Regions from separate parts of the Shewanella vaxholmensis genome, predicted to be linked through region 1. Evidence: predicted binding sites of a transcription regulator. Region 1 holds the regulator's gene; each other region holds the start of a gene.
What was found. The regulator LexA, encoded in region 1, represses DNA repair genes until DNA is damaged. The targets are predictions, from matches to a motif close to TACTGTATNNNNATACAGTA.

Region 1 (10,471 bases):
AATATCGGCAAATTGAATCGAGTAGTCGGGAATACGCCTTGGCATACCCGCCAGCCCAAGGAAATGCATTGGGAAAAACAGTACGTTGACCGAAATCACCGAACACCAGAAGTGCCATTGTCCCAGTCGTTCGTTGTACATATGCCCCGTCCACTTAGGTAGCCAGTAATAGGCCGCCGCCATGATGGAGAAAATCGCCCCAGTTACGAGCACATAATGGAAATGCGCCACCACAAAATAGGTGTCGTGGTATTGGAAGTCGGCGGGCGTAATGGCGAGCATTAACCCCGAAAAACCGCCAATGGTGAAGAGTATGATAAAGGCCACGGCGAACAACATAGGGGTTTCGAAGCTGAGCGAGCCGCGCCACATAGTCGCCACCCAGTTAAATACTTTCACCCCCGTTGGCACCGCAATCAACATAGTGCAATACATGAAAAACAGCTCGGCAAACACTGGCATACCTGTAGTGAACATATGATGTGCCCACACGAGGAACGACAGAATTGCAATACTCGCAGTTGCATAAACCATTGATGCATAGCCAAATAAGGGTTTGCGACTGAAGGCGGGCACTATGGCTGAGATGATACCAAAGGACGGCAAGATCATGATGTAAACTTCGGGGTGGCCGAAGAACCAGAAGATATGCTGGAACATCACAGGATCGCCACCCCCCGCGGCGTCGAAGAAGCTAGTGCCGAAAAACTTATCGGTCAGCACCATAGTTACAGCGCCCGCAAGTACGGGCATCACAGCGATCAGCAGGAATGCAGTGATAAGCCAAGTCCACACAAACAGCGGCAACTTCATCCATGTCATGCCGGGCGCACGTAAATTCACTATGGTTACAATCACGTTGATTGCGCCCATGATCGAACTTATCCCCATGATATGAATAGAGAACACGAAGAGTGCCGTGCTGTCAGGACTATAAGTGGTAGACAGTGGCGCGTAGAAGGTCCAACCAAAGTTAGGTCCGCCGCCTTCCATAAACAGCGAACTGAGTAGGATGGTAAAGGCGAAGGGTAAGATCCAAAAACTCCAGTTATTCATCCGTGGCAGCGCCATATCGGGCGCACCAATCATCATAGGGATCAGCCAGTTTGCTAGCCCAGTAAAGGCGGGCATTACCGCGCCGAATACCATGATCAGCCCATGGACTGTGGTCATTTGGTTAAAGAAGTTGGGCTCGACCAATTGTAATCCGGGCTGAAACAGTTCAGCGCGGATCACCATGGCCATAGCGCCACCGGTTAAAAACATAATGAAGCTGAACCATAAATACAAAGTACCAATGTCTTTATGGTTGGTGGTTAGCACCCAGCGCATGATGCCCTTTGGCGCACCATGATGATGGTCATCATGGGCTGCGGTTTGATCTTGAGTCGTTGTGCTCATCATAATCCCCTACTGTCCATGGCTTGCGATATCAGCAGGTTGCACTGTATCGCCGGTATTGTTGCCCCAAGCATTGCGCTCATAGGTAATGACTGCTGCGAGTTGCTGTGGGCTGAGTTGTTTGCCAAATGCTTGCATAGCCGTGCCTGTTTTGCCGTGCATCACAATATCGAGATGATTGGCGACGGGCCCAGTGGCGATAGCACTGCCAGCGAGGGCGGGGAAGGCGGGTGGTATGCCAGCTCCCGTCAACTGATGGCAGGCCGCACAAGTGGTGGTGTAGACAGTTTCACCTTCGGCCATCAGTGCCTCATGGGTGAGAGTGGGGAGGCTCGCCGGATCCACTATGGTTGCGGAGTCGACAACTGCTGCGGGCTCAGTTGTAGGTGCGGGAGTTGGGGTCGTATTGGCTGGTGCGGTAGCAGGTGCCTGTGTGCCTGCACTACCGTTCATGTGCTCGTTGACGTCTTTGGCCTGTACAGCATCGCCAGTATTATTGCCCCAAGCATTACGCTCATAGGTAATCACAGCGGCAATTTCTTGTGCAGTCAATTGCTTACTAAAGGCTTGCATAGCCGTACCCGTTTTACCGTTGAGCACAATTTCAAGGTGGCCGCTGAGCGGTCCCGTTGCTATCGGACTGCCTTTGAGGTGTGGGAATACGCCTTGTAACCCCTCGCCATTGGGCTGGTGGCAGGCTGCGCAGTGCCCGAGGTAAACTTGCTCACCTTGGGTCATCAGATCATCTTTGCTAAGGGTCTGTGATAAAGCGGCTTGAGCGGCTTCTGCCGCCGCGCCTGCGGCTTGTTTCTGCTCCGTCACCCAAGCTTCAAACTCGGCTTCGGGTATGGCTTGCACTACGATCGGCATAAAACCATGGTCTTTACCGCAAAGTTCGGCGCATTGACCACGGTAAATACCGGGTTTGTCGATGCGAGTCCAAGCCTCATTGATAAATCCTGGGTTGGCATCTTTCTTCACGGCAAAAGCAGGTACCCACCATGAATGGATGACATCTTCAGAGGTCATCAAAAAGCGGATTTTGCGATTTATCGGCAGAACGAGCGGCTTATCGACCTCCAATAGGTAGTGTTCACCCTTGGTTTCGGTACCGTCGATTTGTGCTCTAGGGGTTGCGAGTATGCTGTAAAAATCAATGTCTTGATCGAAATAGCTGTAATGCCATTTCCATTGGGAACCCGTGACTTTAACGGTCAGATCGGCGTCGCTGGGATCTTCCATCGCAATTAAGGTTTTTGTCGCAGGAATCGCCATTAAGATCAAAATGATAAATGGCAGAATCGTCCAAGCGATTTCAACTTTAGTGCTTTCGTGAAAGTGGGACGCGACAGCGCCTTTGGATTTTCTGTGGTTGATCATGGCGTAAATCATCACGCCAAAGACCACAAGGCCAATGGCGCAGCAGATATACAAGATGGTCATGTGCAAGTGATAAACCTTGCCACTGATCTCGGTTACGCCAGGGGTCATGTTGAACCGCATGTCCGCGGCGGCCAACGGTGGTGCGAATAACACCACGAGTAAACAATACAACAATTGCTTCACAAGACTTCTCCTCTGCCAATTGCGAATAGCAACTACAAAGAAGAGCAACACAGTAAGTCTCAACTCTATGCAAACTCTTCAGTTCCCAAAAAAGCTTTTTTGACTTCAACGTGCGTTGGCGGCTGTTACTTTTAATTAAGTATTATTACTGCTGGTATTAGCCACGCTGGCACATACGACTGAAATAAATCTGTTCTCTATTTTTAGTGGCATTTTGAACTCGATTACGGCTCGATTTATTTGCCACGGGCGGCGATATATCATCGCCGACTAAACCAACCATACTTGCTGTTTAAATATTGATCAAGATCACTTATTTATCTAATTGTCTGAAAAATTGCCAAAAAAAAGCCTCACATTCATAGGCGAGGCGGCTTTCAAGGTAAAAAATTAAATGAATATTTAATGTACAGCACTAAAAAAAGATTGTTGGCCGAAGAGGCTACCTTGCTCAATGCGTACGTCGCCATGTAAGTGACTGTTTACGTCTTCTAGCACTATGCCCATGGCGCGGGCACTTTTAGCGACAATTTGCAGGCGACGATTATCGCGTGCATCCAATGATTGGGTCCAGGTAATAACCGCACTGGACGTACCACTTGTTAAGGCTTTTTCCATTGCCCACAGGGTTTCCACTTCATCTTTCGCGTGCACCAGCAAGACTCTGTCCATACGCACGCCTGCATTGGCGAGCATTTGTTTGTAGCCAATACTCGGTGGGTTGATGAGCACTAACCAACGGCCCTGTTGGCTTAACTGGGCGAGTTGCGCACTCAGATGGATTAATTCTTGGCGACCTTGAGTCTTAGTTGGCATGCAGGCGATAGGTGCATGGTGCCAGTCATAGTCGGCATCACGTACTTCATCGAGCCACAAGCCCGGGTGGCGGGGTGCATTGCCAAGTAATTTGTTCATAGCCAATCTCCATTACGGATCACACCGACGGCGAGTCCTTCAATTGTTAAACTTTGATAGCCTAAATCCACTTTAATCGGGGAATAGTCTTCATTTTCGGCGTGTAGATAGACCACATTACCTTTTTTTTCGAAACGTTTAACAGTGACATCGTCGTCGACTCTAGCGACAACCACTTGACCATTTCTAGCTTGTTGTACTTTATGAACTGCCAGCAAATCTCCCTCGAGAATGCCGATATTCTTCATGCTGTCGCCTTTAACCCGCAGTAAAAAATCGGCGGCGGGATGAAACATGCTTGGGTCGACTTGGTAGTACTGTTCAACATGTTCTTGGGCGAGAATAGGTTCGCCAGCAGCTACTTGACCGATAAGCGGTAAACCTGTTTCAGTTACTTCTTCGACTTCCGCAGTCAGACGAATGCCCCGCGATGTGCCTGGCATGATCTCAATGCAGCCCTTTTTCGCCAACGCTTTAAGATGCTCTTCAGCCGCATTGGCGCTCTTAAAACCTAAACGGGTCGCGATTTCTGCCCGAGTGGGTGGCATGCCAGTATCGGCAATATTTCGTTTAATTAGCTCTAAAATTTCAGCTTGGCGTGGCGTCAAAGGTCTCATGGTGTTTCCTGTTTTTCTATACAGTTACTGTTAGTATATACAGTATTATTTGCAGCGCAAGTATTAACCACTTTTTAGCTATGTTGGAGAGAATTAGCGAATATTACCCATAGTCTGGTATTCTACCGGGCTAGTAAACGTACTTAATTGCATAAGAATAATGCCTAAACACGACTCTCTTTGGTTGAAATCATTACGCTGGATCCAAAAACACTTAGTGCACACTATTGTTGTGCCTCAGGATCCCTTTGCCGATCTGAATCTGGATGCCTCCAGACCCCTTGCTTATGTGATGAAAACGGAATCGCTGAGTGACATCGCTGCCCTGAGCGAAATTACGGCTAAGTTAGGACTGCCGAGCCCCTATGAGCCTTTAGTGGCAAATGGTGTGATTGCGCCTCGGGTTGTCTGCCTTCAAGGGCGTAAGCCGCTGTTTGGTGAGCGTGCCGGTAACGAGCCTTTTCTCGAATGCTTTATGCGTTTGTTGGCCGTGCATAAGGAACGCCCTGAATTAGACATTCAACTGGTGCCCGTGAGCCTGTATTGGGGCCGCACACCAGGTAAAGAAGACGACACTATGAAGGCGGCTGTGTTTGAGCGGGAAAACCCGACTTGGCTGCGTAAGTGTTTGATGATTCTGTTCTTAGGTCGACATAACTTCGTGCAGTTTTCGAATGCGGTGTCCCTGCGTTATATGGCCGACGAGCATGGCACCGACATGGGTATCGCCCATAAGTTAGCGCGGGTCGCGCGGGTGCATTTCCGTCGTCAACGCAAGGTGATGACAGGGCCTGTGCTGCCAAACCGCCAAGCATTGTTTCATTCGTTGCTCAAATCTGAATCGTTGCGTAAAGCGATTCAAGAAGAAGCTGCCAACAAAAAGATTTCAGAGACCCAAGCGCGCGAGACAGCCATTGAATATCTCGATGAAATCGCTGCAGATTACTCAGATAGTTTAGTGCGTATTGCCGAGCGTTTCTTAACTTGGTTATGGAACAAGCTTTACAGCGGGATCAATATCAAGGGTGCCGAGCAAGTTCGCCAGTTGCACCACGATGGTCACGAGATTGTTTATGTGCCTTGCCATCGCAGTCACATGGATTACCTGCTGTTATCGTATATTTTGTATTATCAAGGCATGGTTCCGCCGCACATTGCAGCCGGTATTAACCTCAACTTCTGGCCCGCTGGACCTATGTTCCGTCGCGGTGGTGCCTTCTTTATCCGCCGTAGTTTTAATGGCAACAAGCTGTATACCGCAGTATTCCGTGAGTATTTAGATCAACTGTTTGCTAAAGGTTATTCGGTGGAATACTTCTCCGAAGGCGGCCGCTCACGTACGGGTCGTCTATTGGCGCCAAAAACCGGCATGATCGCTATGACGATGAACAGCGTGCTGCGCGGTATCGAGCGTCCAGTCACGCTAGTGCCTGTGTATTTAGGCTATGACCATGTGATGGAAGTAGCGACTTACCATAAAGAGTTAAGTGGTAAGAAAAAGAAAAAAGAATCTGTGTGGCAGGTGTTTGGTGCGATTCGCAAACTTGGTAATTTCGGCCAAGGGTATGTGAACTTTGGCGAGCCGATTACTCTGCAAAACTTCTTAAATGAGCGCGCGCCAAACTGGCGTACTGAGTTGGCCGATGATCCTGAGCAAAAACCAAGCTGGTTAACGCCAGCGGTAAACGTGCTGGCGAATCGAGTGATGACGAATATTAACGATGCGGCGGCGGCGAGTTCGGTGACCTTGACGAGTTTAGTGTTGCTGGCGACAGATCAAAATGCCTTAGAACGCAGTCTGTTAGAGCGTCAGCTTGATCTGTATCTGACCCTACTCAAAAAAGTGCCTTACACTACTTATACTTCGGTTGCCGAAGGTGATGGTAAGCATTTAGTGCAGCAAGGTTTAGAGCTGAACAAGTTTGTTGTGTGTGCCGATCCTTTAGGTGAAATCGTGTCTATCGAAGCGAGTCAGGCAGTGTCTATGACTTACTATCGTAACAATATCATTCACTTATTTATTGTGCCGTCATTAATTGCGAGCTGCTTAACGCATAATGAGCAGATCCCGCGTCAGCATGTTGTGTCAATCGTTGCCGATTTTTATCCACTGCTGAAAGCCGAACTCTTCATGGGCATTAAAGATGTACCTGCCTATGTCAATCAAGTGCTGGATTTCTTCATTGAACAAGGGTTAGTGGTTGAGACTGATACCTTAACTGTCGTGCCTGAACACACTAGCCAACTATTATTGTTAGCCAGTTCAGTGAGCGAGACTCTGCAACGCTATGCCATTATTTTCAATCTGTTAGCGAACAGACCTAAGATGGAGCGCTCAGAACTTGAGTCTGAGAGTCATCTACTCGCCCAGCGTTTAGGCGCTTTGCATGGCATTACCGCGCCTGAGTTCTACGATAAGAAACTTTACGGCACCTTGAGCGTTAAGCTCAAAGAATTGGGCTATCTGGCGGATAACCAAGATAAGTCCAATATCAATCGCATACGAGATCAAGCCAATAGCTTATTACGTCCGTCAGTGAAACAAACGATAGTGGCGAGTGTCACCGCGGAGCACACAGTTTAATGGCAAATCATATGAATGCGGCTAAGCATAAGCCCGCAGGTAAGTCCTTGCTCGGCGGCGCCATGATTATTGCTGGCACGACCGTAGGTGCTGGGATGTTTTCTCTGCCTGTGGTCGGTGCAGGTATGTGGTTTGGCTATTCGATTTTAATGTTATTAGGCATTTGGTTTTGCATGTTGATGTCGGGCTTATTGCTACTCGAAACCAATTTGCATTTCGAACCCGGTGCTAGCTTCGATACTTTAAGCAAGCAAACCTTAGGGCAGTTTTGGCGGATAGTGAACGGTGTCTCTATCGCTTTCGTGCTGTATATTTTGACTTATGCCTATATCAGCGGCGGTGGTTCGATTGTAAACCACAGCTTGCAGGGCATGGGAATTGAGTTACCGCAAAGTGTGGCAGGGCTGGTATTTGCCATAGTATTGGCGAGCATAGTGTTGATCAGCACTAAGGCCGTGGATCGCATTACCACGATTATGCTCGGCGGTATGATCATTACCTTCTTCCTTGCTATCGGCAATTTACTGATCGAAATCGATGTGACTAAGTTGCTCGAACCCGATGGTAATAATAGCTTTTCACCTTATCTGTGGGCGGCGCTACCCTTTGGTCTTGCCAGCTTTGGCTACCATGGTAACGTTCCCAGCTTAGTGAAGTATTACGGCAAAGATTCCACCACCATTATCAAGGCGATTTTCGTCGGCACCTTTATCGCACTGGTGATTTATGCTTGTTGGTTAGTGGCGACTATGGGCAATATTCCCCGCAGCCAGTTTATCGATATTATTGCCCAAGGCGGCAATATGGGGGTCTTGGTGGGCGCTTTGTCTGAAGTGATGGCGAGTAGCTGGTTGAACAGTATGTTAACGCTGTTTGCTAACTTGGCCGTGGCTTCATCTTTCTTAGGGGTGACCTTAGGTTTGTTTGATTATCTCGCCGACTTGTTTGGTTTTGACGATTCGCGCTCGGGCCGGATGAAAACCGCGTTAGTGACCTTTGTGCCGCCGACGATTTTAGGATTACTGTTCCCCGACGGCTTTTTAGTGGCGATTGGCTTTGCGGCATTAGCGGCGACAGTGTGGGCAGTAATCGTCCCGGCGCTGATGGCCTATAAATCACGGCAGTTATTCCCCGAGAGTACAGGTTTTAGAGTGATAGGCGGTACGCCGCTGATTATTCTTGTGGTGTTATTTGGCATAGTCACGGGTGCTTGTCATCTGCTCGCGATGGCAAATTTACTGCCGCAATATTCCTAATTTGTTTCGATGATTTAAGCCCTCTGCGTGAGGGCTTTTTTGTATTTAGCGATTGAGTTTTAATCCTGCAGATCTTTTTTATCTCGACACTGGACAGAAGCCCGAACTCAGGCTTAACTCGAATGATTGTAAAAACGAAGGAGCCAATGATGAAAATTACTCAGTACGCACAAGGACATGCATGTTGGGTTGAACTCGCAAGCCACGATTGGCAAGCTGCTAAGGCATTCTACCAAGTGTTATTTGGTTGGGACTCAGTTGACATGCCAATCCCAGAAGGTCATTTTTCGCTATTCAATTTAGCGGGGGATGATTTAGGTGCCATGTACCAAATCCCCGAGTCAGAGTCGCAGATCCCTAGCCATTGGCGAGTCTACTTTGCCGTTGATGATATGGATGCCAGCATTGCAGCGATTCAAGATGCGGGTGGCCAAGTGCACATGGGGCCGCATATTGTTGCTGACGCGGGCGTGATGGCGCAGGTGAGCGATCCACAAGGCGCACGTTTTGCGCTGTGGCAAGCGAAGAATCATATCGGTGCTCGCCGTCAGGGCGAACTCAATACCCTTTGCTGGGTTGAGCTGGCTTGCAGAGAGCCGCGCGCTGAAGAAGCCTTTTACTGCAAAATATTCCCTTGGACTAACTCGCCCAGCGACATGCCGGACATCGAATACTCTGAGTGGCAAGTTGATGGTCAATCCATCGGCGGCATGATGACCATCATACCCGAATGGGGCGATATATCTCCCCATTGGCTGCTTTATTTTGCAGTAGCCGATTGCGATGCATTTGCAGAAAAAGCCCAAGCGTTAGGCGCGCAAGTGTGCATTCCGCCCAGTGATATCCCCGATGTGGGTCGATTCTCTGTGATAGCCGACGCCCAAGGTGCCACCTTTGCGGTAATCAAGCTTAATCAGGTGTGACAGCTATATTTAGGACGAGTCACATTTAAGATTAAAAACGGCGACACTTAGTCGCCATTTTTATTCGTCTAACCATTTGTTTAATTAGCATTATCAATCATGATTGTCTCAGGGCAGGAGCCTCTGCCTGCCTTGTTAGCTTTGGCGAGTAGGCTAGGCAAGGAGTCTGAGGCTTTAATGACCTCGGGCAAATTAATGCGGATTTCACTCAGTAATCCCTTGCCACATTCTAGACTCATTTTAGTGTGAGCGCCTTGACCGAAGCTGATATCAAAACTTTGGTTTAACTCACTTTTACTGACACTCTTACCTATGTTGTCATTAATAAATTTTTGTACCCATGCCGAGGCATTGACCGCTTGGGTCAGCTGGGTTGCCAATAAAAAGTACTCGTTAGGGTCTTGGCTACGGCAAGTGCCGTGTTTCCACCATTCGTGGCGTTCTAAACAGGTGCCATATTGGGCGCTTGGCATGACTTCTTCTAAATTTTTGCGCACCGATGGGTTAAGTTCAAGCTCAGGATAAGTACAGAAATCATTTGGTTGCAGTTTGACTGTGCTGCAATAGCCATAACGTGTGCCGCATTGTTGTTTATTCGGCCACAGTCCGTGCAGGCTGAAGTGTTGCCACTGGCTCGATTCTGGCGTTTGGCTGAGGGCGCGGCATTCGGCTTTGCGGCGGCCATAGAGTTCGCAGAAGGTGCTTTGCCAGCTTAATGCCAGCACGTTGGCGTCAAATTCACCGCCGATTCGGCATTGATCTCCTTGACGTTTTTCTGGTGTGCCATGCTCTTTAAGGCCGTCTCGGCTTTTGGCTTTGATATCCGATGCTGTAGTGGTTTGCGCGGGTTCTACCGCTGTTGCAGGTGTCGATACATTACTGCCTGCAACATTGGAAAGATACTGACCACAAGCGCCACTAATCCACCGCATGGGAGACTTCACTGCGTTGGTGCGCACTCGCAGCCAATCAGGTTTTGCGCTGTTGCCGAGGATTTCGAGTACTGGGTAGCGCTCACCAATATTGCTCTGCCATTGATCTGGATTCGTCTGCTTATTTTTCGATTGAAATAGCTCACAGCGTTTATCGGCAACGAACTCACCGGTCGCGGGCGCGGCAAAGGCAGGTGCTGCTGAAATGATTAACGCAGCGCATAAACCGAACGCCGCAAATAATGCACGCGATGGGCTTTTAAAGGAAAGTGCTTGC
Region 2 (10,471 bases), on a different contig from region 1:
ATGCATGCATTAGCCTTAATCACTGCACTCAATTTACGCGGGCGTAACTTACTTAAAGAAAATGAAGCACTCTCAAAGCAGAATGTGAATCTTCGCAGAACACTGGATGTCCAAAATGGCGTAGTGGGAGCCAATTCAGGCTTGAAACACGTCATGCAGCAAGTGCAATCTATTGCCAAGATTAATACGACCGTCCTAATGCTGGGTGAAACGGGGTGTGGTAAAGAAGTGATAGCCAATGCTATTCACGAACTTTCTGAACGTTCGGACAAGCCCTTTATCAAGGTCAACTGCGGCGCCATTCCAGATACTTTGATTGACTCCGAACTCTTTGGTTATGAAAAAGGGGCATTCACTGGGGCTGAGTCCCGTAAAATTGGCTACTTCGAACAAGCCAATGGCGGCACTATCTTCCTCGATGAAATTGGTGAGCTACCACTATCCGCACAGGTTCGATTACTCCGTGTACTTCAAAATAGCAGTATTACCCGTGTAGGTGGGCATGATGCTGTACAGCTTGATATTCGTATAGTGGCTGCCACCCATAGAAATTTACAAGCTATGATACACAGAGAAGTGTTTCGGGAAGATCTTTGGTATCGCTTAGCTATTTTCCCTATTGAAATCCCTTCATTAAGGCAAAGACGTACAGATATTCCTTTACTAGTACAGCACTTTATTGAGCAACTAAGTTCAAAGTTTAACCTGCCTCAATTGCCAAGAGTTACACCGGAACAATTGAATATTCTGAATCAATACGCTTGGCCAGGAAATGTCCGAGAACTCATTAACGTGCTCGAACGGGCGATAATACAACAACCTTCAGGACCGTTAGATTTTGGCTTCCTTGCTCCACATCAGGGTGAGGAAATTACGACCCAAGCAAATCAAACCGTTATCATAGATCCAAACTATGCGAGCGATAAACTTGTGCCCCTTGATGTTATGACCAGAAAATATATTAGTCATGCACTGCGAATTACAGGTGGAAAACTCTATGGTCCAGGAGGTGCGGCTGAGTTATTGGACATCAATGCTAATACCCTGCGCAGCAAGATGAAGAAACTGGGTATTGTGTAATCTTTCATCGGCAACGATGACTCTATAACAAAAAGAAGACGTCGGTTAACGCGGTACACAAATAACAAAGGTCACATAAGTGACCTTTGAAAACTCAATGGCTAACAATAGAATCTAGAAGAAGTAACGAATACCCACTGCATAGTTGTTATCTTGCAGATCTTCATAGGCTTTATCATCCATGCTGCTGAAATCAATTTTTGCCTCGACATACATAATGGTATCGCGGCTATAACGATAGTGCAGACCTAACACAGCAAATTGGCGTGTCCATTTTCCTTGGATCGCTGTATCTTCATCAGTATCAAGATCTTGATATGTCAGTAATACACTCGGAACGAAACCATTATCATACTGGTAAGCAACAATAAACTCTGCTCCAGTTGAGTCATATAAATCTCCACCCACTAATTCGTTTTGCTCACTTTTATGGGCGTTAAAACCTACATATAAACCGTCTGCATCGCGACCAGGAGAATATTGATAGAAACTACCGTATTGTGCACCAATACCAATAATTTGGTTTGTGTTATCAACCTCTTTACCCGCAAGATTCCCAGTAAAATCACCACGATTAAATCCCGCTAGCACTTTAAATTTATCAGTAAAGTTGTAAGTTACACTTGCACCGTAGCTAGGTTCGAAACTCAATTCTGAACCATCACTCAACGAATGCCCTTGACTATCATACAAGGCAACATCGCTGTTTTGTTTAGAGGCATACTGCACTGCAACATGTAGATTACCGAAAGTATTACGATATTGCAGCGCAGCATCGGCACGTCCTGCTCCAGTTAAACCACCGTCACCGAAGGTATAAGCTCCCACAGACCAACCTGTAAAAGCATTGAGCACATCGGTTGTGTAAGCAACATCATAGTAAGCCCCCCATTGCTTACCAAAACTGATCTTTCCCCATTTCTCATGGGACATCCCAACATAACCCAATCGATTAAATAAAAAATCTGAATTTTTGGATGCCGATAACTGACCACCACCTTGGCCTTGCGTGTATATAAGGCCGTCATCACTGGTCACCATATTGATACCCCATTCCGTATGGGCAAAGGAGCTCCAGCCATTTTTCTCTTGACGGTCGAAACGAAAACCAACACGAGAAAAATTATCTATAACAGAAGTTTCATGACCATCATTTAACGCAGCAAACCCTAACCAACCTATCATGTTAACGCTGTTAGTTTGGTCATTATACAACTCAACGGCTTGAGCAGGTCCCATTAACAATAAGCTTGGGATCATCAAAGCGAGCAATGTCTTTTTCATTTCATCTACCTTTAAATTCAGCGAAACCATATATAATCACATGATTTATTTGATATATTATTTTCCCCAATCAATAGTAAGCAGGTTATATGCCACCGGGAGGAAAAGCTGAAAATCAAGGTGTTTTTTAGATACGGATCAGGCAATCTCGAAATATCGTGATTATCGGTTGTTAAATACCGTTAGATAAATTAAATGTCGTTATTACATCAAAAGACAATAACGACATATATGCAACAAGTGTGTCATTACACTGCTGTTGTAGATTTGCGGCAATTATAAGCTGAACGACTAGTTGATCGAGTTACCGAACTTTTGGAACTGGTCTTTTGGGAAGCATATTTGTTGGAACCATCGTTTTTTGTTGTACCTATACCTTTCGCTGAACTTGATTTTTTAGAATACGACTTACGATAACCGGATTTATTACTTGCCGTTTTACGATAACCTTGGCCTTGTAAACCATTAAGCGCGGTTGGCAGTTGTGCGCCTGCATTCTGGATAAGCGTGGATAAGGTGCCGAGCAGTGGCTGCATAAAGGCTTGATAAGAGGTTTCTTTATGGCAAATGCCGTTCAGGCTCGCTTCCCAAAGCGCTGTCATATCCGGCGTAGTCGCACTCGCGGGCAAGCTGTTAATCAATCCTTTCCCCACGTCTGTCGAGACAATAGATTTACCTAAGCGTTGTAAAAAAACGCGTTTGAACAGCAATTCGATAATACCTGCACGGGTAGCCTCTGTACCTAATCCGTCGGTTTCTTTGAGAATTTTACGGATCTCAGGGTCGGTTACGTAACGGCTTATCCCCGTCATAGCACCAAGTAAAGTGGCATCGGTAAAGGCTTTTGGTGGCTGAGTATTTTTCTCCAGCAACTCGCCTCGAGTACAATGCAAAGCCTGCCCTAGTTTCAGAGGCGGTAATTGGCCGATAAACTCGTCATTCTCCTCATCGTCCTTGCCCGCGCTTTCTTCCATCGACTTGTTGCCACTCGCCTTACTGCCATTTGGCTCTTGGCGGGCAAAGAGTTGCTTCCAGCCAAGAGATTTATCCTGACGCGCCTTGGTATTAAATAAGCCGCCCTCAATTGTCACTTGTACTGTGGTTTCACTGTAACAATAGGCCGGATAAAACTGGGCTAAGTACTGGCGGGCAACATGAAGATATAACTGCCTCTCACGCTGACTTAAGCTGGATAAGTTAGCCGTTTTCTCGGTAGGAACGATGGCGTGGTGGGCATCCACTTTTTTATCATCCCATGCCTTAGATTTAAGCCGTGGATCGGGGGCATCGGCGCCTTGCAGTAACTCAGCGGCACCGCTGCTAATCGCCTTAAGAACCGACGGCGCTAGGCTATGTTGCTCGACGGGCAAATAACGGCTGTCGGAGCGGGGATAAGTAATGAGTTTATGGCGTTCATACAAACTCTGGCAGGTATCAAGCACATCCTTAGCACTCATGCCAAACCGTTTTGCCGCATCAATCTGCAACGCGGATAAGCTGTAGGGCAATGGCGGATTCTGTTTCTTGTCCTTAGCCACTAATTGAGTCACTAAGGCAGGTTTATCACTGATGCGACTCACCACATTTTGCGCTAACCCTCTGGCTAGTACTCGCCCTTCTTCGTCCATGTACGGCTGACAAGCTTCGCTGGGTTGCCACTTAGCGCTGAAGGTTTCCTGCTTTTCAGTCGCCAAATGCGCTAGCACTTCATAGAAAGGTTTAGATTGAAAATTGGCAATCTCTTCATCACGGCGCACCACTAGCCCGAGTAAAGGCGTTTGCACTCGCCCGACGGACAATACGCCTTGATAACCAACCTTTTTACCTTGGATGGTATAAGCGCGCGTCATATTCATGCCGTAGAGCCAATCGGCACGACTACGGGCTAAGGCCGATGTGGACAAAGGAATAAATTCGCGATTACTGCGCAGCTGCGTTAGCGCCCGTTTTACGGCTTGTGGGTTTAAGTCGCTGATCAGTAAACGCTGAGTTTGATGTAACTTGTCACCCCTCACGCCAAGATAGGCAATCACTTCATCCACGAGTAACTGCCCTTCCCTATCGGGATCGCCCGCATTGACCAGCATGTTGGCTTGTTTGACTAATCGTTTTAGCACTGTGAGTTGACTGCGAGTTGCGGCCTTAGGTTTTAGTTGCCACTTGTCTGGCACTATTGGCAAGTGCTCGAATTTCCACGACTTAAATTCGGGATTATAGGCATCAGGTTCTGCTTGTTCGAGCAAGTGACCGACACACCAAGACACGCAATCGCCATTGGCGGCTTCGATAAATCCATCGCCTTTTTTATGGGGTTTAGGCAATACATCGGCAATGGCCCGCCCTAGGCTAGGTTTTTCTGCGATATAGAGGATCATACAAACACCAAGTACTGGATATAATTACAGTATAATTTAGCCCAAACGCCCGTTGAGTGCAAATTTCTGTGACAAACCGAGCTTAAATACCAACGATCAAGTGTAAATTCAATTGCGAATAGTTCTCAACAACAACTAAGATACACTGAAATTTAGAGGAGTGGCTATGAGACAATTTGCAATAAATGCACGGCAGACGATGACAATCAGTCCAGCATTGATATTAAGATTCAATCAGTTACTGTTATTTCATAGCCTGATGTTACTCGCGACAAGCATGCTCACCAGCACTTGGCTGGGACAAATGAAAATCATCGACATGCCTTTAGCATGGGGATTCATGTTAGTAATGCCCATTGCGGTGAGCTTATCGCTACTGCTAAAACATCAAGTCACCCGCCATAGCTTAAGCAGCTTATTCGGGGTGTGGATGCTGCTGTGGATATGGGGATAAACACGACAAAACCTATGGCTGAAAAGATCAGCAGCCTCGCATGCGGATGTCGAGAACAAACACTCATAGATGTTCCCCCTCGCCCAATCGCGATACCTTTCCCAAGTGGCGGTTAACGCTCCATAAAAAAGCCATAAAAAAAGCCATAAAAAAAGCCAGTGACATTATCACTGGCTTTTTATCCGCCTAACGTTTCACCTTATGGGTGACAGACGTTATGCAGCTCTAAATTAGTACCGATATCTTTATTGCGATCCGCTTTAGCATCGTCATTACGCAGTTGCGTCAAGTGATCTAAATACGCTTGATCTACATCGTTAGTGATGTAATGCCCATCAAAAACAGAGGTTTCGAAACGTTTAATCGCTGGATTTTCCATTCTTACCGCTTCGATTAAATCAGGTAAGTCTTGGAAAATAATGCCATCGGCACCAATTAACTTGGCGATTTCATCGGCATCACGGCCATGGGCGATCAACTCGTTTGACGTTGGCATGTCGATACCGTACACGTTCGGGAAACGAATTTCCGGCGCGGCAGAGGCAAAGTACACTTTCTTAGCACCTGCTTCACGGGCCATTTCGATGATTTGCTCAGACGTCGTACCGCGAACGATAGAGTCGTCCACCAGCAAGACATTTTTGCCTTTGAACTCAGTGTTAATGGCATTCAACTTACGACGCACTGACTTCTTGCGCTCCTGTTGACCCGGCATGATGAAGGTACGGCCAATATAACGGTTTTTCACAAAACCTTGGCGGTACGGTAAGTCCATGCAACGGGCAATTTCCAGCGCGATATCGCAAGAGGTTTCAGGAATAGGAATAACCACGTCGATATCGTGATCGTACCATTCCTTCTTAATCTTCTCGCCAAGCTTAGCGCCCATGTTGACGCGACTTGCATATACAGACACTTTGTCGATCGTCGAATCTGGACGGGCAAAATAGACGAATTCGAAGATACAAGGTGCATAGCTAGGCTCGGCTGCACATTGACGGGTATACAGCTGACCATCAATTGACACGTAAATCGCTTCACCTGGCGCCACATCACGCATCACTTCAAAACCGACGGCATCGAGTGCCACGCTTTCAGAAGCAACCATGTATTCAGTACCCGTTGGCGTTTCGTGCTTGCCTAACACCAGAGGACGAATACCAAATGGGTCACGGAACGCGACTAGGCCTTGACCAATGATCATGGCAACAACCGCGTAGGCACCACGAGCTTGTTGGTGTACGTTAGCGACCGCATCGAACACTTCTTCCGACGTCAGGGTCAAACTAGTGGTTTTTTGCAGTTCGTCGGCCAACAGGTTCAGCAACACTTCAGAATCCGAAGTGGTGTTCACATGGCGACGTTTTTTGATCAGCCCTTCGGCTAATTCGACTGTATTGGTTAAGTTGCCGTTGTGGGCTAAAGAGATCCCAAATGGCGAGTTAACATAGAAAGGCTGCGCTTCAGATGCGCTTGAACTGCCCGCTGTTGGATAACGCACATGGCCAATACCTGCATTACCTTGTAGGCGTTGCATGTGTTTGACTTCAAAAACGTCTTTGACCAGACCATTGGCTTTACGCAGTCTGAAAGCACCACGATCAATGGTCACAATACCTGCCGCATCCTGACCTCTGTGCTGCAACACTGTCAGTGCATCATAAATGGTCTGATTAACCGATGATTGGCCAACTATTCCGACGATACCACACATGGGTAAGCTTCCTCATTGTAAGATGTTCTATCACTTAGGATTATTTTATTTTCTTTCTTATAGTTTGGGTACAAAGCTGGAGGTATTTTCCAAATAGTCAAAAAACCATTGAATAACAACGCCAAATTCGGGTACTAGCACAGAATCTTTCCACCATTGGGAGTTGGGAGAGCCTGTAAAAGCATCCATGAAAAACAACAAGGCGCTCACAATAAGCGCGCCTCGAATAGCACCAAAGCATAGGCCCAAGAGCCTATCAGTGCCAGATAATCCGGTTTTGACAACAAGTTGTCCGAGAATATAGTTAACTAAGGCACCGAGTACCAAAGTGGTAATAAAGAGGATGGCAATAGAAACACCATTACGCAGCATCTCATCGTTCATTTGTGTTAAGTGAACGGCAAGATCTTGGTAAAATTGGCTGGCAACAAAGAAAGCCGCAAACCATACCACTAAGGACATGGCTTCTTTGGCAAATCCACGGATCAGACTGATGAGAGTCGATAATCCGATGACGAATATGATAGCGTAATCAATCCAAACCATTGAGATGGCTTTCCGACATGGGCTTTAAGACGGCGCGATTCTACCAGAGACTGAAACGATTCTCACCCCTAGTGAGGTAAATAAATCATTTTCAGTCTCGAGTCTTGTATCACCATTAAGATTCTAAGGGATTAAAAGGAACAATCCAGCCCTTGAGACGTGTAAGGTTTTCCACCTCAACTTGTACTTTCTTCAGCTTTGCCTCAGACACATCGGGTCCGACAAACACTTTAGTTAATACGCCATCTTTAGGGTTTTCAGGAATAGTGTACGCTTTAAAACCACTCTTACGCAGCTGTGCAACCAAAGCTTTAACATTCGTTGCGTTGTTAAAACTGCCAAGCTGCAAAGTAAAGCCACTTTTTAAGCTGTCACGGCTTGCAGTACTGGCTTTAGGCGTTTCTGCTTTGGGCTTTTCAGTCTTAGCGACGGTTGGCGCTTTAGTCTCAGCTTTTTTAGCGGGCTCCGTTTTTACCGTCGCCTTAGGTGGCTCTTTTTTAGGTTCTGGTTTCGCTTCAGGCTTTTTAACTTCTGCTTGCTTAACCTCTGGCTTTTTCACCTCAGCTTTAACGTCCGCCTTAACGTCTTGCTTAGCGATGACAAGCGCGGCTGACTTCTCACTGTCGGCATTATTGCCTGTCTCAGCTAAGACGGCATCTGCCCCGCTTAACGCAGCAGTGTCTTCGGCCGACAAGACTTCAAACATATCATCGTCGGCTTTTTGCTGCTCAATCACAGTCGGACGCAAAGGTATTTCGGAAAATTGCTCTTCTTGGCGATCTTTCTTGCCATCCAAAATATCTGGCAAAAAAATCACTCCAAGCGCAACCAGCACCACAGTGCCGACTAAACGATTATGAAACTGGCTAGACAAAACGGACTTCCTGCATAAATTGAGACTTAAAACCTGCCACAGTGTAAAAGGAGCCAAACACAATTACCACATCATCTGGGTTAATTTGCGCTTTTAATGCCGACCATGCCTCAGCTATGCCCTCAAACTCAAATGCGCTGGCCTCGGGTGCTAAGGTTTTGCGCAGCATGGCAGAACTCGCGCCACGCTCACCTTGAAGGCTCACTAAATACCAAGTGTCGACCAGAGGATGGATCACAGGCAACACGCCCGCAATATCTTTATCCTTCAACATGCCACAAAGGGCAAATACGCGTTTACCTACGACCATTGGCGCTAGTTGCTGCACCAAAAAACGCGCCGCATGGGGATTATGCGCCACATCGAGTAGTACTAACGGCTGCTCACTCACCCGCTCTAATCGACCAGTTAACCGAGCAGTGCTAATACCCTCGGCAATAATAGCGGGCGCGATATTCGGCCACCCCTGTTCAATTACAGCCAATACCGTGGCCGCATTAGGTAGCGGCAAGGTCGGTAACGCTAAATCGTGCAGTTTGAGCACTTGGCCTTGAAAGTCCCATAAACTACCATGAACTTGATAACTGAATTCGTTGCCGACGCGATACAAGATGGCGCCAACCTCATTGGCAACATCATTGACGGTATGCGGCAAGTTGGGCTCGCCGACAATCGCAGCTTTACCGTGACGGAAAATACCCGCCTTTTCTCGGCCGACGAGTTCGCGGGTATTACCGAGATAACTCTCATGATCTAAATCGACCGAGGTCACCACGCTGATATCGGCATCAATAATATTGGTGGCATCTAACCGTCCACCTAAACCGACTTCTAAGATGACTACATCCAGCTTAGCGGCTTTAAACAGTATCAGGCCCGCAAGCGTGGCGTATTCAAAAAAGGTCAGGGAAATCTCGGCGCGCGCCGCTTCAATTTGCTCAAAGGCGGCGACAAAGTCGCTATCACTGGCGTCGCTGCCATTAATACGCACTCGCTCGTTGTATTTCAGCATGTGCGGCGAGCTGTATACGCCCACAGTCAAACCGGATAATCGCAGAATATTTTCCAGCATAGCGCAAGTCGTGCCTTTACCATTTGTGCCTGCCACTGTGACTATCTTGCTTTGGCCTAAATCTAATAGACCCAAGGTTTGCGCGACCTTAGAAACACGGGTTAATCCCATATCGATTTCGGTTGGATGTATGGATAACAAATAATCCAACCACTGTTCCAATGCTGCATTTGACGCTGGCGCTGTTAGCATGTCCGTACATCCTCGTATTCGATTATCTCTCAAATAAGAACTTTTCAATCCAACATGAATAATGGCCCAAGGGCGAGTTTAGGCAATTGATATTGTTCTGGATAAGTCACATCGACTAAATAAAGCCCATGGGGTTTAGCCGTCGCTGCGGCTTGATTTCTGTCTTTTAAGGCGAGCAAATCACCCATCCACGTCAGCGGCTGATTGCCTAAACCGATTTCTAACAATGAACCGACGATATTGCGCACCATGTGATGCAAAAAGGCATTCGCGGCGATATCGACAATCACATACATGCCTTGGCGCGTGACATTGACACAATGCACATTACGAAACGGCGTTTTTGACTGGCACTGGACTGCGCGAAAGCTGGTAAAATCTTGCTCGCCTAAGAGTGCCTGCGCCGCTTGGTGCATTCTATCGGCATCAATATCGCCGTGATAATGGCTGACACCATGGCGTAAAATCCCAGGGCGAAAACTGTGATTATAAATCACATAACGGTAGCGTCTGGCGGTAGCCGAAAAGCGCGCGTGAAAACTGTCGTCGACTTCTTTAACCCAACGCACGGCAATATTGTCGGGTAAATTGGCATTTACCCCTAAGGTCCATGCGCCTTCATTACGAATGGCATTGGTTTCAAAATGAACCACTTGTCCCGTGGCATGCACGCCCGCGTCGGTACGGCCAGCGCAGAAGACGCCGATAGGCTCGTTGGCCACTATCGATAACGCCCGTTCTAATTGCGCTTGTACTGAATCGACTTCGGCCTGACGTTGCCAGCCAAAATAACCATTGCCGTCATATTCAATACCTAATGCAATCCGCATCCACTTTTCCTCACAATTGATTTAGCGGCGCATTTTATCACAGCAGCCCA
Region 3 (10,471 bases), on a different contig from region 1:
GCAGGATGAGTAATTTGTTCAAACGATGGTTGTTTTCCACCAAAAAGCTCACTTACCGTTGGAGCTCTAAATGCCGTTGACAAGTTACCACGAAGCATTAAGTCATCATATACTTGCCAAGTTAATCCCAGTTTCCAAGTGGTATCTTCACCAAATGTATTATAGTTGAAATAACGCATAGCAGCGCTTAGGTCAACTTGTTGAGCAAGTGGTAATTCACTTAGTAAAGGAATAGCTAATTCTACATACAACTCATTGACACTGAACTCACCATCTGTGGGCTCAACTCTCGGATCATTAGCCAGTCCTTGTGCTGTTAATGAATCCGGCGTAAAATGCGCTGCCTCTTTCCGGTTTTCATAGCCGGCAGCAAATCCTAGGGTACCTGCAGGCAAATCCATAATATCGCCGGTCAAGGTTGCGGCTAAAATATCAAGTTCACTGCCACCACTATTTAATTCAGTATAGATATACGGCTTAATATTTTCCCCTATCCAAGATGACTGTAAAAAGGGGTCAAAATCACCTGACAAAACTGCGTCATTGATAGAACCTAAATTATGTAAATTAGCAGTTGTATCTACTGAATCATTTCGACCTTTATTGTACGAAGCGTCCCAACTCCAACCATTCTCCAATTCACCTTCAAACCCAACTACAATCCGAAGTGTATCAACAGTTTGAGCAAAATCACGAGTTCCTGACTCAACAACTCGACGACCATAACTTACGCCTTCACCTGGTTGAACGTAAGGAAGTAAATCATCAGTCATCCAACCACCAGAACTCTTAGGTTTATACTCCCATGGAGAATTATTCCATACTGGTTGTGGAGCCATTTGTTGCTCAGACCAACGCTTGCTGTACATTGCTTCAGTAAAAAATCTTAATGAATCATTTATCTCATAAGTACCAGCAAGACTTAAATTGATCCGTTCCATCGGTGTAGATAAATAACTGTCTTTAGCGTAATTATATCCGTCAGCGGCATCAGCATAATCATGATATGTTCCACCTAGGCCACTTAGGTTTGCCTCACTTTTGCCATCAAAATAATTGAACATTGGTTTGCCATCTGGACCAGTTACATATTTACCATAGTAACCCGAGTCTCCAACTTGATATTCTCCATCAGGTCCAGAAGGTGTAATTTGGAAATTAGGATCCCCCCATACATGACCCCCTTCTGAGTAAGAACTACCGACACAAACCAGTGATAATTTACCGTTAACCTTACTCTCTGCGATAGGACAATCTGAAAAACCTCTATCAGCTTGGCTGGCTTCGCCACGTTTAGTGTATTGAGCATTAACAACAATATTACCTTTTTCAAACGTGTTACCCAGAGTGAAATCTAGACTAGTTTCATCTGCATCACCCCGAGCTGAAATCCCAGTTTGAGCGTTAAGCTCTAAACCATCAAAATCACGTTTCAATATAATGTTCACTACACCAGCAATAGCGTCAGTACCGTATACGGCAGAGGCACCATCTTTCAACACTTCAACACGCTGAATCATAGATACTGGAATAGTATTTAGATCAACTGTCGAAGCTGCGCCAGTACCTGACGCTATCATGCGACGTCCATTAACTAAAATAAGGGTGCGAGACTCACCTAATCCACGCAAATTAATGCGAGAGTTTCCGCCTGAACCATTATTAATCGCTGCATTGGTCATAGCACCACCTGCAGACGTCATTTTTTGCAGGACATCATCAATCGATGTAGCACCTGAAGCGATAATAGCAGAAGCATCAATAACGCTAACAGGACTAGAAGTTTCCATGTCGGTTCGTTTAATTCTCGAACCCGTTACTTGAATCCTTTCTACTTTTTCAGCACCATCTTCAGCGGCCGAAGCAACGGGAATTGTTAAAGCACTCGCAGCTATGCTGCCTACTAAGGCAACACGTACTGAGTTGGCCAAAAAGTTATTTTTATTCATTGTCAATCTCCCTGAAATATACCTATATATCCTAATTATTTTTATAAACAGAAATGGAAATACAGAAAAAATTATTTAATCTGAATTTCTCATCGGCCACAATAAAACATGAAAAACACTTTACATCAACAAATTTCACAACAAAACAACACATATAAGCAATAGGAAGTAAATAAAGGAAAATCATGCTTAGATGCCGTTTTGATTTTTTCAGTTAAAATAAAAAATCAATACTTCGAAAGTACTATTTTACACATGAGTTGCCGTACCATTGATATTCAAACACACTTATGTAAAAAATTTAGATTAATGAGCATCAAAACTGTTTACTATGCCGGATGAGTATATTTATTAAACATAACACTATTACAACCACTGAATCACCCACTCCTAAACCTAAATAATTTAAATGGCAATTTAAATTATAACCTTACTTATCTACAATAAAAAATTTCCATAAATAAATAACTGTAAATTAATATTTAGTTAATCATAAGAACAACATAATATGACCCTCAAAAATATATCCAAACTATTTAAACCGCACTAGAATAATAAGATACCCGAGCGGCGCACTGTAGGATCCCCTCATAATTCATAGCCCCAACAACCATGAGTTAATGAGAGTTGGGCTAGTTTCTTCGCAGCACAAAGCAAATCATCTGCTGATATGGGATAATCATGCCCTCGCCGCAGCAGTTCTTTGCCCATCCTGATTGTTGATAGCACATTCCTTTTCTTTACTGTGTTTGCTTGGAAGTGCCGCTGTAATTGCTGTGTTTCCCCGTATAATCCTACCCACCAAAATGCCAGTTGCACCAATAACGCTATCAATAGCAGTATGTCCATCCTCACCGCATAACGTGTTCTGCTATGACGTAAACCAAAGCCATAAGCGGGACTTTTTAAATCTCTAAAGGTTTCTTCTATTTGCATCCGCTTTTGGTAAATATTAACCAGTTTTTGAGGCGACATGGCTTCCATGGTCAAGTTAGTCACCAGTGCCCAAGGCTCTTTGGCGGTCAACTCATACGTCCATTGCGCCGTATGGTGACAGTCTGTTGTCGTACTTAGCTGACCTTTTCTGCCTTTACTTGGGGCCCTGAACAATACCATCTCACATAACAAAGGTTTCTTTACCGATAACGCCACCCGCCCAACATGTTTTGCGCGACGACGGGCTTGGGGATAAAGCGCTTTTAGTGAAAATTGGCGACCGAAAGGATGCGGCCGATAGACACTCAATCCTCTAACGCGACCCAGCCAATACCAACCGAGCTGCTCGACTTTTCGAAACCATGGATTACGAAAGCCCGCGTCAGTGACTATCAGCGGGGTGATGTTGTCAGGTAATACTTTTCTGAGTTCATTAAGAAACTGATTATGGGCGGTTTGAGTGCCTTGCAGCACTAACGAAAATGTTCGTTCGTAGAGCGTGATAGAGCGACCTTTGATAGCGATAGAGGCGCGTAGCGCAATAAGCTCACGACCTTCACGCATATCTGACCAATCCACCAATATTGTCGGCATCGTATGTGCTGTTAGCAACCACTTTGCATGCCACTGATAAACAGCCATTCTTTCATGGTGAAGATGCGGGTTGCCCAACAATCTATCCATGCGTTTTATTGAGTGCTTAGTATGAGTGCTGGTGCCATCAATGTGCCGCCCTAAATGCGTTAGAGTGAGGCAATCCGCATTGATAAGTGCTCGGCAAGCAACCATGAGGGTATTGAGTCGCTTTTGATGGATTTCTGGACAATGTTGATAGAGAGATTGATGTAAGATAGTTAACACTTGCACCTTGAAGCCCTGTGATTGGTGTTTGTTCGCACTTCCATCTGATCACACTTCAAGGTGTAAGTTCACTCCAATCTAATGATTTATATGTAAATCATCAGGGGATTCTTCAGAGCGGCGCATAGAGGCCCTACTTTCATTGCTGCAACTCGATTGGAGTCTAGGGCAGATTCCCCATGTATTGAGTCTTGTAAAAGAGCCCGGATTTATCGCTACATAGCGCGTACTAAACGCAATGGCGACAACATTAGAGCGTAAGGCACTGTTTTATTTTATAAAAAATATAAACCAAAAGTCAGCGGAAGATGTGATGAGAGCCACAATCGAGCTGTTGATGCCGTACAAGGCGCATGTGTTAACGATACTACGGATAATAGCCGAGAGTTTGCGAACCATGAAGAGATAGCAAACACACTAGCTGCTAAGGTGTATTTTGCGCATCCTTATCGTTCTTGTTAATAATAAACAACTCAAAAAATATGCAAAAAAGCCAGTCATTGCTGACTGGCTTTTTGGTAATATCTGAAAAGGTTCTTACTTTAAAGAACCTTGAAAATTAGAGTGTGTAACGGATACCGATTGCTACGCCATCAGATTCAGAAAGTGCCATTCTGGCTTCTTGGTCTTTATCTGCGCTGGTGAAATCGCTGTAATCTTTACGTGCTTCTATGTACAGAACTGTGTTTGGATCCCATACAAAGTGCAATCCGACCACAACAAACTGACGTTTAAATTCATCGTTTGGATCAGCATTGAAGTTAGGCTGGATGACATAGTCTTTACCCGCATCAAGCACGTTGTAAGAAATGAATGGACGCAGGCCATTGTCAAACTTGTAAGAAACTAAACTTTCAATACCATAGGCATCTTTGATCAAACGACCAATATTATCAGTGTCATGGTTTTCTTGTCTGTTAAAGTTCGCTGCGGCATATAAACCATCGTTATCGAAGTTACCCCAAGTGATGCCAGCACCATAGATAACATCGATAGCAGTTCTTTGCTCACCATTACCAAAACTCACATCAAACTCACCACGGTTAACACCCGCAGTTAACGTCAACATATCTGTGGCTTTATAGGTCAGTGCGCCACCATAAGTATAATTGTATTCTACTTGTTGAGCTGCTTTATCACCGCTTTCCCAGTTCGCTTGACACTGAGCTTGTGAAATATCATCCGTTGTATCACAGGTATAGAAGCTGCTGTTTTTTAACTGCGCTTGAACTGCGAAGCTAACATCGCCAAAGGCATTGCGATACTGGACCGTTTTATCACCACGACCCACGCCGTTTACCGCGCCGTCATCTTTGTTATAAGTGTAAACACCTGCAGTGTTGCCGTCCCACACAAAACCGTAGTTAGTGTTGTAAACGACATCGTACCAAGCGCCCCACTGCTTACCGATAGTCAGTGTTCCATAAGTGTCGTGGGACAGACCAGCGTAACCTAAACGGTTATAGAAGAACTCTTCTTGAACAGATTCGAAGCGATTGTTATAGACAATATCGCTATTACCAACTGGATTCACACCCCATTCCAATTTAGCAAAGGCTTTCCAACCGTCAGTCAACTCACGATTAAAACCAAAATTAATGCGAGATGCGCCGTTAACAACCTCTGTTTCCCCTTGAGTGTTGATCACGCGTGCATCAATAAAACCACCGATTTCTACGGCATTTTTATTATCTTTATAGATCTCGATAGCTGAGACTGATGGTACTAAAAACATGGCTGCAAGCGCAGTTGCTACTAACGTCTTGTTCATTTGGTGCTTAACCTTTTTTTGTTTATGTTTTGCCAACGTCATTCCGTTGTTATATTTCCTTACAATTTCCACTTAAAGGGTAGCAAATTTTCAATATCCCCTCAAAGCGAAACCTAAAGAATATGTCGATTAACATCACAAAAACAAACCAGTTAACCTCTACAAAACAGGTTAAAACGCTACATTCGCCACCTATAGCAACACACAAAGAACATTAAAAACACTATATTAACAGCAACTGCTTTGACGCAATATCCATGTAGTTTAGTTTCATTATCGAAAATACCGGCTCTGCAATAGGGCCAATTTGCTTATCAATGTAGTATTGGTAATCAATTGGTGACGTTCTGTACAGTAAGGGTTCCGGTCCATTTACAGTAATCAGGTAGTCAATTTGCGCCCCACGCTTGCCAAAAGTGGTGTCACCTGTTAAGTCGCATAGTTGCCGGGCGACTTTAACATGTGGTGAAGATTTAGCCGTGTAATCTTCGATATTGCGCCGCATGCGTTTACGAAATACCAAATCATTATCCAACTGACCATCAAGCAATTTTTCAAACACGCTGGCTAAATAAACACTGATATCCCTTTGGTTAAACATTCGCTCATAGAGTGACTCTTGGACTTTGCGCGCTAAGGGACTCCAATCACTGCGCACTTGTTCCATACCTTTAAAGATAAGCTCAAGTTCATCGCTCGCATTGCGCCACGCGCCAACATAACGCTTTTTACTGCCTTCTAATGAGCCTCTTAAGGTTGGCATAAAGAACTGCTCGTAATGCCGTTCAAACTGTAACTCGAGAAAACTCTCAACTTGGTGATCAGCACAGATCTTAGCCTGCCACTTAGCATTGATATCCTGCGCCAGACTGTTACCCAAGGCGTTAATGTCTGAGAGATCAGGCTCGCTGCCAAGCCTGACAAAGGTCGAATCCGTATCGCCATAAATCACTTGATAGCCCATCTCTTCTATCCATGCGCGGGTTTGTTTCATGATTTGATGGCCGCGCATCGTGATCGAACTTGCTAACTTTGCATCGTGGAACACGCAGCCTTGAGAACCTAAAACCCCATACAGCGAGTTCATGATAATTTTTATCGCTTGCGATAACGGCGCATTATGTTCACGCTTGGCCTTTTCTCGCTGCTCAGATAAGGTTTGGATAAGCTTAGGTAAAATAGGCTGTTGCCGACTGAAACGGCCACCGAGAAACCCCGCAACACAGTCAGACTCCGGCAACTGCAAGCCTTCAATCAATCCCTTAGGATCGATCAAAAAGGTGCGAATAATGGAGGGATACAGACTTTTAAAATCGAACACTAAGATGTGTTTATAGAGACCCGGCACAGAATCCATCACGTAGCCGCCAGGACTTTCAATGCCATCACTGGCAGGCTCTGCTGGAGCGACATAACCCGCTCGATGTAAATGCGGTAAATACAAATGATTAAACGCCGCCACCGAAGCCCCTACTCGCCCAAGTTCTAAACCAGTCAGTTCGGCACGCGCGAGGGCAAAATCCCACAATTGAGTGTGAGTAAAAATATCCCACACTAGGCGGCTATCGGTAAGATTGTAATGCGCTAAGGCTTGTTTATCGGTCTTAAACAGCTGGTCAATTTCTTCAACGCGATTATCGACGTTATGAATGGCCTTGCCTTCACCTAATAATTGCCGCGACACAAATTCAAGCGAGAAACGCTCAAAGTGATAAAAAGCCGCCTTAAGCCAATCGATACCATCGAGTACCACACGGCCCGGTAAGACTAAGGTTTCTGGGCGAAATTTATTATCAACCTTCCAATCGAGCATAGCGCCACCGCGGCCAATGGTGAGTGGAATACGGTGTAATAATGCACGGCGTGACAATAGCGCGAGATCGAAACTCACCACTGACCAACCGATAATAAAATCAGGATCAAACTCATGGAACCACGCGATTAATCGATGAATAAGTGCAGCTTCATCGACCACCCATTCAATATACTCGGGGGCGTTTGATTCAGCTTCGCCCACCATGATCACTTTTTCATAAGTCTGCTTGAGGCTGCCTTGCCCCTCGGCTTGGCTACTGTCTTGACCATATAGCGCAACCGAATAGAGTAACCCCTCAAAGCTGCATTCAAAATCCAGTGAAATACAGCGTAAATTCACCGCCATCAAGGGAGCAATACTCTTTGCCCGCTCGGCGATAAACACGGGCAGCGAGTTAGCCACAAGACTGTCGCTAGTCGGCGCGTGTATGTTACTCGTCGCAGAGAAATGCCCTAAAAATGCCACATCCAGCGCCACAAACCGCTCGATTAAATAACGCTGTTCGGGTCGAATATCGGCTTCAAATAAGGGGATGTCGGCATCTTTAGCGATGCGCTGTAAGGTACGCATGCTGTTGCTCGATTTGGCATAAACACCACTGACAGCGCCGCCTTTAAAGCTTTTGAGTGCTAATGGCACAAACCGCAATGCTTGACCCGGCGTTTGTAACTGTAGAGCCGCCACATCCGTTTGATGGCAAAAACAAATGTGTTCAGTACCTTGCACTTCCACCAGCACAGGGCCTTGGGCGGTAGCCAGATAATACTGCAACACTAAACTCCCATGACGATGAATCGCATGGCGTGTTAAGACTCGACCTTGTACACTAACGGCCGCGGCAGCCTCTGGCTTCATCGCATGGGTTCCCAAATCGCATAGCTTGTCAATTTAGATGGTTCCTCAATTTAAATGCCGCCAAATGGCAGAAAAGTTTCTTAGGCTATGCAATCACTGTTATTATGTACAGCATTAATTCGATAAAGTAGTGACGCATGTTACCTGACAATGTAAAAACCCAGATCCGCGCCATCTATAAAGATATCGCTACCGCCTTGCCTAATTTTAGGCCGCGCCGCGAACAAAACTATATGGTGGCGGAAATCTCTAAGACCCTCGCCGGCGACTATGACAAAGATAGACGCATTATCGTGGTCGAAGCAGGGACAGGTATCGGTAAATCATTGTCTTATATTCTCGGTACCATTCCACTGGCATTAGCGAGCAAGAAAAAAGTCTGTATCGCCACCGCGACCGTCGCCCTGCAAGAACAGTTACTGCATAAAGACTTGCCCTTCTTCCTTGAGCAATCTGGCTTAAATTTCCGCTTTGGCCTAGTCAAAGGTCGACAACGTTATGTGTGTCTATCGAAACTGGCGATGCTCATCGGTGACGACAACAGTACACAAATGGCCATGTGGCAAACTAAGCCTGACAACAGCCAAGTAGCTATGATGCATGGCCTGTTAAAAGACTATAACGAAGGTCGCTGGAATGGCGAAATCGATACCTTAGCCGTACCGCTGCCCGATCACCTGTGGCAACAAATCGCCTGCGACAAACACAGCTGTCATCGTCAAGTCGCCAGCCACAGAAATTGCCCGTTCCATAAAGCCCGTGAAGATGTCGATACCTGGGATGTACTCATTGCCAACCACAGCTTGTTATTCGCCGACTTAGAGCTCGGTGGCGGCGTGATTTTGCCCGATCCCGAAGACGTGTTTTATGTTATCGATGAGGCACATCACTTACCGATTGTGGCGCGGGATTTCTCCAGTGCTCAGGCCACGCTGAGGGGCGCCTGCGACTGGCTCGAAAAAATTGGTAAAACCTGCGCTAAGTTGCAAAACCAAATAAAGAGCAACAACATTATTGCTCCTGCGCAGGCGATGCAGGATCACTTAGGCGATCTTATCAGCCAGCTCAATCAAGTGGCCCACTACTGCGATACCCAGACCAAACACTTTGCCAATCCTGAAAACCGTCTGCGTTTTGAGCACGGCAAACTGCCTGACTCATTACTTATTCTGGCCGAAAACCTTGCTGTGACCTCTAATCTTGCCCTCAAACAGTTTAATAAAATGCTGTCGCTGTTGGCAGAGGCGATTAAAGATGGCGACATTCCTAAACATCAATCCGAAGCACTATTGGCCGAAACCGGTTTTATGCTGCAAAGGCTCGAGAATCTACAAAAATTGTGGAAGATGATGGCCAAGGAAGATAAACATAAAGGTGCCCCTATGGCGCGCTGGGTCGAGCTAATCACAGGTAAGCAAGTCGATTATCTGTTTAGCGCCTCGCCCATTGAAGTCGGCTTTATGCTGGAATCCATGCTGTGGCAAAAGGCCGCGGGCGTAGTTTTATGTAGCGCCACGCTGCGCGCACTCAATAACTTTGACCATTTTGTGCATCAAGTCGGTTTATCACTCAACGATGGCAGTCGTTATTTAGCCTTACAATCGCCCTTCGATTATCCCAATAACGCGACACTTTATTTACCCAAAATGCGCACTGAGCCGACGGACGATGCCTATACGGCAGAACTTGCCGAGCAAATCATTACTCTAATTGAAGGAGAAATGGCTACCTTAGTGTTATTCGCCTCCTACTGGCAGATGGAAAAAGTGGTTGAATTACTTGAAGGTAAACTCACCACAGAACTGCTTATTCAAGGCAATGCGCCACGGCAACAGTTGCTCGAAAATCATAAAGCCAAGTGCGATAAAGGTGAACCGAGCATATTATTCGGCACCGGTAGTTTCTCCGAAGGCCTCGACTTACCCGGCGATTATCTGACGAACTTGATCGTCACTAAACTGCCCTTTGCGGTGCCAACCTCACCCGTTGAACAAGCCCATGCGGAATATGTCAAAGTCAAAGGCGGCAATCCCTTCTTGCAACTGACTATCCCAGATGCTTCACGTAAGCTTATTCAAAGTTGTGGTAGATTACTGCGTAAAGAGCAAGATTATGGCCGAGTCACCATTTTAGATAGGCGGTTAGTTACTAAACGCTATGGCAAGTCCTTGCTGGACGCCTTACCGCCCTTTAGACGTGTCATAGAGTAGGATTAAAATTTGGAATTGTTACTCGAGCCCAGTCATTGGGCCCTGTTGGCAGTTATAGGTCTTATCGCTGGAT

Region 2: Q4Q46_RS18620 (DNA topoisomerase III) is a predicted target of LexA. The motif match lies at 4,752-4,771, and genes of this name have one in related genera.
Region 3: dinG (ATP-dependent DNA helicase DinG) is a predicted target of LexA. The motif match lies at 8,283-8,302, and genes of this name have one in related genera.

The regions. Positions count from the first base shown of each region.
Region 1 covers NZ_JAUOEV010000004.1:176,358-186,828, forward strand. Annotated here, with positions in the region: gene ctaD (cytochrome c oxidase subunit I) at 1-1,401, opposite strand, end outside; gene coxB (cytochrome c oxidase subunit II) at 1,411-2,967, opposite strand; gene Q4Q46_RS05850 (cell division inhibitor SulA) at 3,370-3,882, opposite strand; gene lexA (transcriptional repressor LexA) at 3,879-4,499, opposite strand; gene plsB (glycerol-3-phosphate 1-O-acyltransferase PlsB) at 4,660-7,083, shown strand; gene mtr (tryptophan permease) at 7,083-8,339, shown strand; gene Q4Q46_RS05870 (VOC family protein) at 8,489-9,262, shown strand; gene Q4Q46_RS05875 (ribonuclease T2 family protein) at 9,343-10,471, opposite strand, start outside.
Region 2 covers NZ_JAUOEV010000026.1:24,376-34,846, reverse strand. Annotated here, with positions in the region: gene Q4Q46_RS18630 (sigma-54 interaction domain-containing protein) at 1-1,080, shown strand, start outside; gene Q4Q46_RS18625 (porin) at 1,195-2,364, opposite strand; gene Q4Q46_RS18620 (DNA topoisomerase III) at 2,613-4,739, opposite strand; gene Q4Q46_RS18615 (hypothetical protein) at 4,906-5,193, shown strand; gene purF (amidophosphoribosyltransferase) at 5,393-6,907, opposite strand; gene Q4Q46_RS18605 (CvpA family protein) at 6,965-7,453, opposite strand; gene dedD (cell division protein DedD) at 7,569-8,327, opposite strand; gene folC (bifunctional tetrahydrofolate synthase/dihydrofolate synthase) at 8,320-9,591, opposite strand; gene truA (tRNA pseudouridine(38-40) synthase TruA) at 9,636-10,421, opposite strand.
Region 3 covers NZ_JAUOEV010000005.1:99,926-110,396, reverse strand. Annotated here, with positions in the region: gene Q4Q46_RS06735 (TonB-dependent receptor) at 1-1,949, opposite strand, end outside; gene Q4Q46_RS06730 (IS4 family transposase) at 2,538-3,752, opposite strand; partial or broken gene Q4Q46_RS06725 (transposase family protein) at 3,865-4,205, shown strand; gene Q4Q46_RS06720 (porin) at 4,306-5,517, opposite strand; gene Q4Q46_RS06715 (DNA polymerase II) at 5,741-8,188, opposite strand; gene dinG (ATP-dependent DNA helicase DinG) at 8,326-10,398, shown strand; gene Q4Q46_RS06705 (sulfite exporter TauE/SafE family protein) at 10,408-10,471, shown strand, end outside.